DNA from 3 places in the Exiguobacterium sp. H66 genome. Region 2 is predicted to be linked to each of the others. Evidence: riboswitches for the same ligand, from Rfam matches in the RefSeq annotation. Region 2 holds a riboswitch; each other region holds the start of a gene.

Region 1 (3,279 bases), on a different contig from region 2:
TTCGACCGTCTGCTTGAGAAATTGGAGCTCTGGCTGTTGAAAGACGAATCCGACGTGTCGGTAATAGCTCCGACTTTTCCATGCCCGCAGTTCTTTTTCGAACAAGCGGACCGTACCGCCTTGCGCCGGAATCAATTTCGCCAGTGTTTCGAGCAACGTGCTTTTCCCGGCACCATTCGATCCGACAACCATGATCCACTCTCCGCCGTGTGTTGCAAGCGACAGGTCGTCGACAATCACTTGCTTACGGCGTCCTAACGCGGTACGCGTCAGCGCGAACGTATTGTCGTGCCGAACCGGAGGACGGATGTTAGTCACTTTTCGTAACCGCCCCGCCTGGGAAGAAGCGGGGGGCACGGTTTCCAGTTCATACGGGTAGAGGAGCGGTGTCGCAATGCCGCGTCGTTCAAGTTCATCGCGATGCTGACCGAAGACATCAAGCGGCGGACCATCGCGTAAAATCGTTCCGCCGTGATCGAAGACGAGCACCCGGTCACTGAACGTCACACAGCGGTCAAGCTGATGTTCAATCAGAACGAGCGTCAACGTCCGGTCGTGATGGAGTTCCTCAATCAGCTGCATCAAAACCCGATGTCCTGCCGGATCGAGTTGCGCCGTCGGTTCGTCAAGCAATAGAATATCCGGCTCAAGCGCTAGGACGCAGGCGAGGGCGAGTCGTTGTTTCATCCCTCCTGACAGTTGCATAATCGGTGTCGTCAGCGGCACATCCAGGCCGACACGTGCCAGTGCGGCGTCAATCCGATCATCCATCTGACTGCGGTCGACTGAACGATTTTCAAGACTAAAGGCAACTTCCGCTCCGACGGTCTGCATGCAGAACTGATCGTCCGGATTTTGAAAAAGGATTCCGACCGTCCCGTTCGTTTTGCAGTGGCCGCTGACATCGGCTTCAATCGCGTCAGGTAATAAACCGGCGAGAACATGTAAAAACGTCGTTTTCCCACTGCCGCTCGGTCCGACGAGCAACGTCGTTTCCCCTTCGTGTAGCGTCACCGTCACGTGGTGCAGGACGTTGTCATGTTGCCCCGGATAGCGGACAGACAAGTCGTTACAATGAATCATGCCGCATCCGGCTTCCGCCGCTTACGCCCGATCGCATAACCGTTCAACGTCCCTGTCTTGACGAGCGCATCGACGATGACTTTCGCAAGTAATCCGCCGAGTAATGCACCGCTGACGAGTTGAAGGGAAAACGTCAACAGAAGTGTCGTCGTCGTATAGTAGGCGAAACCATTGACGACAAGACTATAGACCATACTGCCGATTGCGGCGAACATTCCGGATAGAACTAACGTCATTGTGTTGAACTTCCGGTATCCGAAGAGGGCAAAAGCGATTTCGGCACCGATTCCTTGAGCGAAACCAATCAATAAGGCCGATAATCCGAAGTGACTCCCCGTGAATAATTCGACAGCCGCGGCGACGACTTCTGCAATCAGTGCTGCCCCGGGCTTTTGAATGATGTAGGCGACAAGCGGACTCGCGATGACCCAAATCCCGAACATCCAGTTCGATCCGACCGGTCCGAAGATCGCGGAAATCGGTAACCACAATGTCGACCACCCTAAGTAAAGTACCCCGCAAGCAACCGACAACATCATCATGACGATGATTTCTTTCATTTTCCAACTGTTCATGTTCCTATCTCCCTTTGGCACAACCACCAGACAAACAAAAAGACCGCCCTCTATGAAAGAGAGCGGTCGCTGAATCTGCAAACATGCAGAAAAATTGAACGAATTACCGCTCCACTTTCCTACGCTAGTATGAACTAGATCAGGTTCAAAGGGTCCGAAGTGAATCGTCTCAGCCAATGGGCTCCCCTAGTGGATGTGCATATAATGTGTACGCTATTTACTGTACCGACTCTACTGACAGTTGTCAATACAGATAAAAAAACCCTCCGCGAGGGGAGGGTAAGAAAAATTATTCTTTTTCTTCCGTTTGTTCTTCAGTAGAAACTTCTTCTGTCGCTTCAGCTGGTTCTTCAGCATCTGCTTCTTCGAGATCCGCTTCAAGTGTCGATTCGACGACGGCAACGACTTGAATGTCACCTTCCGTAACGATACGGTATTCTTTTTCTTCCGGTAAATCCGAAACCGATAGAGAATCACCGAGGTTAAGATTTGTCACATCGACTTCGACGCGTTCCGGTAATTTATCTGGTGTAGCTGCAACTGTTACTTTAAAGAGTGTTTGTGAAAGATATCCACCAAGTTTTGCACCAGCCGCTTCGCCGACGAGGACGATATCTGTTTCGACTTCTGTTTCTTCATCCATTTTAACAGCGATGAATTCAACGTGCTTGATTGTTGGTGTGAAGATATCCATATCGAGTTTGTTGATCAGTGTGTTGACTTTTTTACCACCGATTTGAAGTGCAACAAGTGCATTCTCACCATGTTCACGAACGACTTTGATCAATGCTTTTTCGTCAAAGGCAATCGGTGTACTTTCCACTTTGTAACCATACACGACACCAAGAGCTTTTCCTTCATGACGTAATTGCTTTCTAAGTGAGCGTGGGCGTACTTCGCGTTCTTCTACTTTTAATGTTACTGACATGTTCATTTCCCCCTTGAATTTGGTATAGCCCTCAAAAGGTAATGAAGAAAGGAGTGGAACGAATCGTTCCGGATCAAGACAGTGCATCGAATGCTATTTCAAATTGATTTCATAAAAATGAAGATCGAAGTGAATGGTTAGCATTTCTCTCCCAGGTCATTACGCTGATATTGAGAAACATGTGGTTGTAAAAGCAACTCGCTGATGCGGTGCTATGATAGTTATACCCCCGTAACATTAAAAGCTAAACATCAACCGGCGAAAAAACGATAGCCAGAAACCTGTTCTCCCTAGAGCAGCAACGGTTTACATCATGTAAAGAAATCGGTGCCTTTCCTCTTATTCAAGCAATTGAACCATCTCATCGACCGATAACGCAAGTGACGCCGGTTGTTCAAGTATGTCCGTCACGAGTGTCGCTTTCCGCTCCTGCAGCTCGATGATTTTTTCTTCGATCGTCCCTTTCGTGATTAACTTGATGACTTCGACCGTCTGTGTTTGTCCCATTCGGTGTGCCCGGTCAGCCGCTTGCTGTTCGACAGCCGGATTCCACCAACTGTCATATAAGATGACGGTATCCGCCGTCGCCAGGTTCAGTCCGGTGCCGCCCGCCTTCAGTGAAATCAAAAACAGATCGACTTCGCCTGCATTAAAACGGTCGCAGCGTTCGAGACGCTCCGCAATCGGTGTATC
Region 2 (3,279 bases):
ATGATGCCCGGTCGCGACGAATAGGTGCCCGACTCCCGGGACCTGCCCGAGATAAGGCAATCCGTCCGCTGTTTGTGGACGAATCCCGGACCAGATGTCCACGATTTCCGCTTCTTCGATTGCCGGGAACAGCCGAATCGCTGACTGTAAGAGCTGTGCGATTCCACCGACGCTGACCGTCGTCGTCTCGTCACTGGGTCGTTCCGTCGCCCCGATGATGATCCGTCCGTCAAACTTCGGGACGAGATAGACATCATCGCTAAACAACGTCTCCGTCAAGACATGCCCCGGAAGCCGGACGGCGAGGCACTCTCCTTTGACTGGGATGGTCGCGATGCTGACACCGCTCGTCGCGAGTAACGCTTCTGATCCCCGACCGCTTGCGACCACGACGTTACTGGCTTCGCGCTTACCGTTACTCGTCGCAACGCCGACGACGGTCGCCCCTGACCGGAGCAGTCCCGTGACCGTTGTCTGTTCTTCAATCACACCTCCGCGGGCTTTAATCGCGTGACGGAGCGAACGCGTCAACTGGACGGGATCGATTTGACCGACGGATGCAAATTGAAATTCCTCGTGCCCCCGAATCAACCGAAAGGGATTTTCTTTATAGCCACTATCAATGCCGGTCTCATTAAACAGCTCACGGACGAGGTCGGGATAAAGCTGTCGACTCGCTGCTGCCAGTTGATGTAAGGCAGGAATCAGTTCATGATCCGTCGCAAGCATGCCGGCTGCTGCCCGCGTCGCTCCTTCACCGGAACGATTTTGCTCAAGCACGCGTACCGGTTGTCCTCGTTTGAGCAATTCGTAGGCGAGTGTCAAACCGATTACGCCTGCGCCGACGATTAACGTCTCTGTTGCTTTCATTGATCAAGCACCTCGCGATACGACCGGACTGCTTCGACCGGATTTGCCTGACCGAGAATCCCTGACATCACAGCGATGCTAGCAACGCCGGTCGCAAGGACACCCGCGACATTCTCCGGCTGAATCCCGCCAATCGCGATGACGGGGACTTTTGAAAATGTGACGATTTGCGCGAGTGCCGCTAGTCCGCGCGGAGCGACGTCCTGTTTTGACGCCGTCGCAAAGACATGACCATACATGACGAAGTCGCTGCCCGTCTCAAGCGCTTCCGTCAAGGAGTGGATTGATCGGCCGATCTGTAGCTCGCTGAATTGACGCCGCACGACAGCGACGGGAATACTGCGTGATGTCAACTGGACACTTGCCTTCGTCACGAGGGCGACATCGAGCCGGTCATGGACGATTAGTTTTTCACGTGGAACACCGGCGCATACTAGCGCCTCGATCAATTGGACGAGTCGGTCCGCCGACCAACCCGGTTCCCGGATATGAATCATGTCGACATAAGGCACAACAGCCGGCAAGACTTCTAGAAGATGTGTCAGCTCTTTTGTCCCGGTCGTCACAATATGTAACTTCGGACGCATACCTTCTCCTCCTTGCTACACAAAAAGGACCACCCCATGAACATGATGGAGTGGTCCGAAAAATGTCTAGGTAAGACCCGAGACAGGATGATAATCAGAAGCCACTTCCCTCCGCTAGTACGAACTAGATCAGGTTCAAAGGGTCCGGATATTTCCGTCTCAGTCTGCTGCGAGACTCCCCTAGTGTAGAACTATTTAGTGTTGGTTGGTTCATTCGTAGTCTACCATGACCGCTCGCTTGATTTCTAGTCTGACTTGTCAGTTCAGCCGATCCGTGACCGTTTTGACCTGTTCCGTCAATTGTTCACGCGTTGGAATCAGCTTCGTGTCTGCTAAATCATACGTTTGTTTTAATCGTAAGACACGTGTCACTTTCGCGTCGAGGTCAGCCCGTGATAGTGACTTGTCCTTGATTCCCTGCATGATCGCCGCATGAACATCCGTGTAAGCACCGGCTTGCGAGAACATCGCCATGTCGGCACCACGTTCGAGGGCGAGGCGCGCAGCTTGGGCGAGACCATATTGTTTCGTGATCGCGCCCATTACGAGGTCGTCCGTCACGATGACGCCATCGAACTTCAACTCTTCACGCAACAGCTGTTGCATGACCGGCTCTGATAACGACGACGGATTGTCTGGGTCGAGCGCCGGAAATAAAATGTGTGCGACCATCACCATCTCCGCTCCGGCATCGATTGCCGCTTTGAACGGGACGAGTTCCAGTTGCTCGAGTTGCGCTTTCGTCTTCGTCACGGTCGGTAAGCCGACATGCGAATCGACGGTCGTATCCCCGTGTCCGGGAAAATGTTTGATGACCGGCACGACGTCTTCCGACTTAATTCCCTGCATTAACGGGACACCGAGCCGGGCGACGTCATCCGGCTCAGCACTGAGTGCCCGGTCACCGATGATCGGGTTCGCCGGATTACTGTTGACATCAAGAACCGGGGCAAAATCCATATTAAATCCATAAAACCGTGACATCGCACCAAATGCCTGTCCGGTCTTTTGCATCAATGCCGGATCGTTTTTCTGACCGAGCGTCAAACTCGGAGGTAAATGAAACGCTTGATCCGGGACACGACTGACCCGTCCTCCTTCTTCATCGAAACCGAGGAACGCGAGCGGTTCGGCGGCTTGTGCGTCCTCAATCGCTGCCGTCAAGGTTTTTAGCTGGGCGTCTGACGTGATATTGCCTCCGAGTAACAGGACACCGCCCAGCGCGTGATCGCTTAACAGACTTCGGTCCGCGTCCGATAACGTTGTCCCGCTGATCCCGATATACAGCAATTGATCGACCTTTTCAGCAGTCGAGAGTTTGGCGAGCTGACGTTTGATGTCTTGCTCCGCCTGGTCGGCAGCCGTCGGTTCGTCAGCGACCGGCTGTTGCTGACTCGTCTTCGGTTCCGGTTTCGTCTCGGTTTGGGGCGGTTCACTCGCGCATGCCGTCAAAAAGCAAGCCGTTAAAAGCACGTAAATCGGTTTCAAAGCGGTTCCTCGTTTCGGACGCCATTGATTGAATAATAGACTTCAATTTCAGCATTCAGTGATTTCGAGACGGAACAGTATTTGTCTTTTGATAACGAGACGGCCCGACGGACTTTATCGTCCGGCAAGTCGCCTTCGAGACGATAATGAATCGAGATCGTCGTAAAGCGGCGCGGGTGTTCCGTCGCCCGCTCGCCTTCGATGTCCATCTCAAACGAGGTTAACGGCAAGCGCATTTTTTCTAAGATTGAGACGATGTCCATCCCCGTACACCCGGCGACCGCGTGCAACAACAACTCGGTTGGTCGCGGGGCGCCGTTCTCCCCGTTATTTT
Region 3 (3,279 bases), on a different contig from region 2:
TAACTAAATAAGCTGCTAAAAAATCAAAGCGCCGATGATTCCGTTTCACATACGGAGTCATCGGCGTTTGCCATACCTATCTTTTTGTTCATGACGTCATGACGTGTACTTGAAGAACGCATGTCCCGATCGCTTCAGCGGGATATGATGGAGTCGCGTCTATCACGTTTTTATTTTTCGTGCGTGCGCAGGACGAGAACTTCCCCTTCGACGACCGTCACTTGCGCAACACCAACCCACTCATTGCTGACCGTTAGCGAACCACCGACCGGAACAGGATGCTCCGTCAAAGGGTATTTGACGCCGCGTAACGTCAAGTTCGACGGGACAAGGGGAATGAATGACAGGTAATGATACCCTTCAGACGCGAGTTCGTACTGACCGGTTTTCCAGTACCGGACATCCTCACGTTTCGTCACGAGTCGTGCTGTCGGGAATTGTTTTAACAAATAGACGTTCTGTAGCGTCATGTCGAGCCGACCACCCGTCGCACCAAAGATGAGTAGTTCAGCACCTGCAGCCTGTTCGGTAGCGTAACGTAACGCTAGTTCTAAGTCCGTTTCATCTTTTTCTGCCGGATGAAGCAATCCACCATCCGGAACGTATCCGAGCGAATCAAAGTCACCAATTGCCACATCAAAATCAAGTCCTTGCTCCACTAATGTCGCAATCCCGCCGTCAACACCGATAATCATCGTCTTGTCTTTCACGAATGGTGCGAGCGTCGGGACGTCTTCTGCCGGTCCTGCCGCAACGATTAAAACTCTCATCTTTAAATACCGCGAGCGGAGTAACGTAAAAGACGTGGTGCTGTCGTAAACAAAATACCTGCAACGACCCCACATAAAACATACGACGGAGCCATATACGTCGCGTTATAAATGAACGAGTATGGAACGACAGGTCCTTTGGCATACTCTGCAAAAAAGACGATTCCACTGATGACATGACAGATGTAACGTAGACCTGCACCTAACAAGGTCGCAAACAAGACAATCGTCATGAGACGCTTTTTTTGACCTTCTGTTGCTGCTTTTTTGACTTGGCCTGCAAACACTCCACTCAAACCGACGACACCATATGCAAGCGTATAGTCAAGCAGCGGTTGGACGACCGTCAAGACTTGCGGAGCGAACATCAATTGAATCGTTCCGACGAGCGCACCCGTGATGACACCACCAACGACGCCGTGACGAAAGGCCATGACGAAAATCGGTAACATCGCTAAGCTGATGGATCCGCCTTGTGGCATTTTGAACGGAATCAATAAATCAAATACAACACCGAGACTCGCGAAAATCGCAATCTCCATTAACATTTGTAATCGTTTCATACTGTGTTCCTCCTAAAAATAAAATAATGATGACAACAAAAAGGCAGTACGACGGACGCCGTACTGCCTGCGTGCGCCACATCCCTACGTCCGTCTGAACGGAACAGGTTCGAAGGGTTAAAGTCTACTCACTTCTCTCAGCCGCTTGACGCGACACCCCTTGCGGTCAAAATTTAATTGTCTTGGCTCTATTATACGTGAGCCGCGTTTCGAATACTAGTGATGGCTTCTGCATAGTCTGGTGCATTGTAGATTGCAGAACCTGCGACAAGGACGTTTGCCCCATTGTCGATACACAGTTTTGCCGTTTCCGCGTTGACACCACCATCGATTTCAATTTCGAACGTCAAACCGCGCTCTGCTTTGATCATCGCTAATTGCTTCAGCTTCGTCATGACGCTCGGCAAGAAAGCTTGTCCGCCAAATCCTGGATTGACCGTCATCAACAAGACCATGTCGACTTCTTCTAGGACATGTTCAATCGTCGACAGTGACGTGTGTGGATTCAGCACGACGCCGGCCTTTGCTCCAGCCCCTTTAATTTGTTGCAAGACACGATGGACATGATTCGTCGCTTCGACATGGAAGGTGACGATATCCGCTCCTGCCGCTACAAACGCTTCGACGAAGTTTTCTGGTCGATCGATCATTAAATGAACGTCAAGGACCATGTCCGTCTTTTGACGAAGACTACTGAGGACGGGTAGACCAAATGAAATGTTCGGGACGAACTGGCCGTCCATGACGTCGAAATGGATGTAATCTGCTCCTGCCGCCTCGACAGCTTTAACGTCTCGTTCTAGGTTGGCGAAATCTGCTGATAAAATAGATGGTGCGATTTTAATCATTTCAATACCTCCGCGCTCGATTCTTGATTTCCTCTACAAACATACCATAATTCGTATAGCGTGAGGACATGATTTCTTCTGCCTCAACTGATTTTTTGACAGCACATCCTGGTTCGTTTAAATGCAGGCAACCACGGTATTTGCACGTATCTTGCCGTGCGACGAATTCCGGAAAACACCAACGTAATTCTTCGATTTCCATCTCGTGTGGAAAATCGAGGTTCGAAAACCCTGGCGTATCAGCAATCAAGCCCTCTGCAAGCGGAATTAACGTCACATGACGCGTCGTATGTCGTCCGCGTCCGAGCGATTTCGAGATGTGACTCGTCTCGAGATCGAGCGTCGCATCGAGCGCATTCAACAATGAACTTTTTCCGACTCCCGACTGTCCCGCGAGCACACTCGTTTTTTCTTTGAGTAGCGGACGGACTTCCTCTACCCCTTCTAGCGTCTCACTCGACGTCTCAATCACCTGATAACCGATTTGTCGGTAACCGGCAATCGCCGTCCGGACTTCTGCTTCTGCTGTTCCTTGCAACAAATCCATCTTCGTCAAGATAATAATGGGTTGAATCTCTTTTGCTTCGATTAAGACTAAAAACCGATCGAGCAAATGGGCTGAAAAGTCCGGTTCTGCTGCTGAGACGACAAGCAACGCTTGATCGATGTTTGCGACCGGTGGACGAACCAGGAAATTTTGCCGTTCCTTCACTTCTAAAATGTATCCAGTTTCGCTTTCGATATGCAATACGACCTCATCTCCTACAACAGGACTGATACCACGTTTTCGGAAGTTTCCCCGAGCGCGCGATCGCACCTCGCCCTGCGTCGTCATGACATCATAAAACCCACCTTGTAGACGAATGATCGTCCCGTCCCGATTTTCTTCGATACGATTTTCTGCCATCCCATGCCCTCCTTCAATTTGCGGTTCGTAGCACACTCATTGTTCTGCTTTCGCTTGTTTATAGGTAATCGTTTTCGAGCGATACACTACATCATCTTTATAAATTGTGATTTTTCCTTCTTCGCCCGGATCAATCGTCACCGGAACATCAAATGTTTCATCACTGTCAATCGACTCTTCAATCACTGTAC

The links. Region 2 has a riboswitch for thiamine pyrophosphate ahead of KNP88_RS10115 (thiamine phosphate synthase). Riboswitches for the same ligand answer to the same signal wherever they lie in the genome.
Region 1: linked by a shared signal. The riboswitch ahead of KNP88_RS00195 (ECF transporter S component) and the one ahead of KNP88_RS10115 (thiamine phosphate synthase) in region 2 are both predicted to bind thiamine pyrophosphate.
Region 3: linked by a shared signal. The riboswitch ahead of thiT (energy-coupled thiamine transporter ThiT) and the one ahead of KNP88_RS10115 (thiamine phosphate synthase) in region 2 are both predicted to bind thiamine pyrophosphate.

Annotation. Positions count from the first base shown of each region.
Region 1 covers NZ_JACSMQ010000001.1:30,252-33,530, forward strand. Annotated here, with positions in the region: gene KNP88_RS00190 (ABC transporter ATP-binding protein) at 1-1,083, opposite strand, end outside; gene KNP88_RS00195 (ECF transporter S component) at 1,080-1,658, opposite strand; TPP riboswitch at 1,758-1,856, opposite strand; gene KNP88_RS00200 (50S ribosomal protein L25/general stress protein Ctc) at 1,948-2,586, opposite strand; gene KNP88_RS00205 (DEAD/DEAH box helicase) at 2,926-3,279, opposite strand, start outside.
Region 2 covers NZ_JACSMQ010000005.1:149,802-153,080, forward strand. Annotated here, with positions in the region: gene KNP88_RS10110 (NAD(P)/FAD-dependent oxidoreductase) at 1-870, opposite strand, end outside; gene KNP88_RS10115 (thiamine phosphate synthase) at 867-1,457, opposite strand; TPP riboswitch at 1,547-1,649, opposite strand; gene nagZ (beta-N-acetylhexosaminidase) at 1,716-2,945, opposite strand; gene KNP88_RS10125 (OsmC family protein) at 2,942-3,279, opposite strand, start outside.
Region 3 covers NZ_JACSMQ010000001.1:348,003-351,281, forward strand. Annotated here, with positions in the region: gene KNP88_RS01810 (thiamine diphosphokinase) at 171-770, opposite strand; gene thiT (energy-coupled thiamine transporter ThiT) at 773-1,333, opposite strand; TPP riboswitch at 1,398-1,504, opposite strand; gene rpe (ribulose-phosphate 3-epimerase) at 1,525-2,181, opposite strand; gene rsgA (ribosome small subunit-dependent GTPase A) at 2,183-3,088, opposite strand; gene pknB (Stk1 family PASTA domain-containing Ser/Thr kinase) at 3,125-3,279, opposite strand, start outside.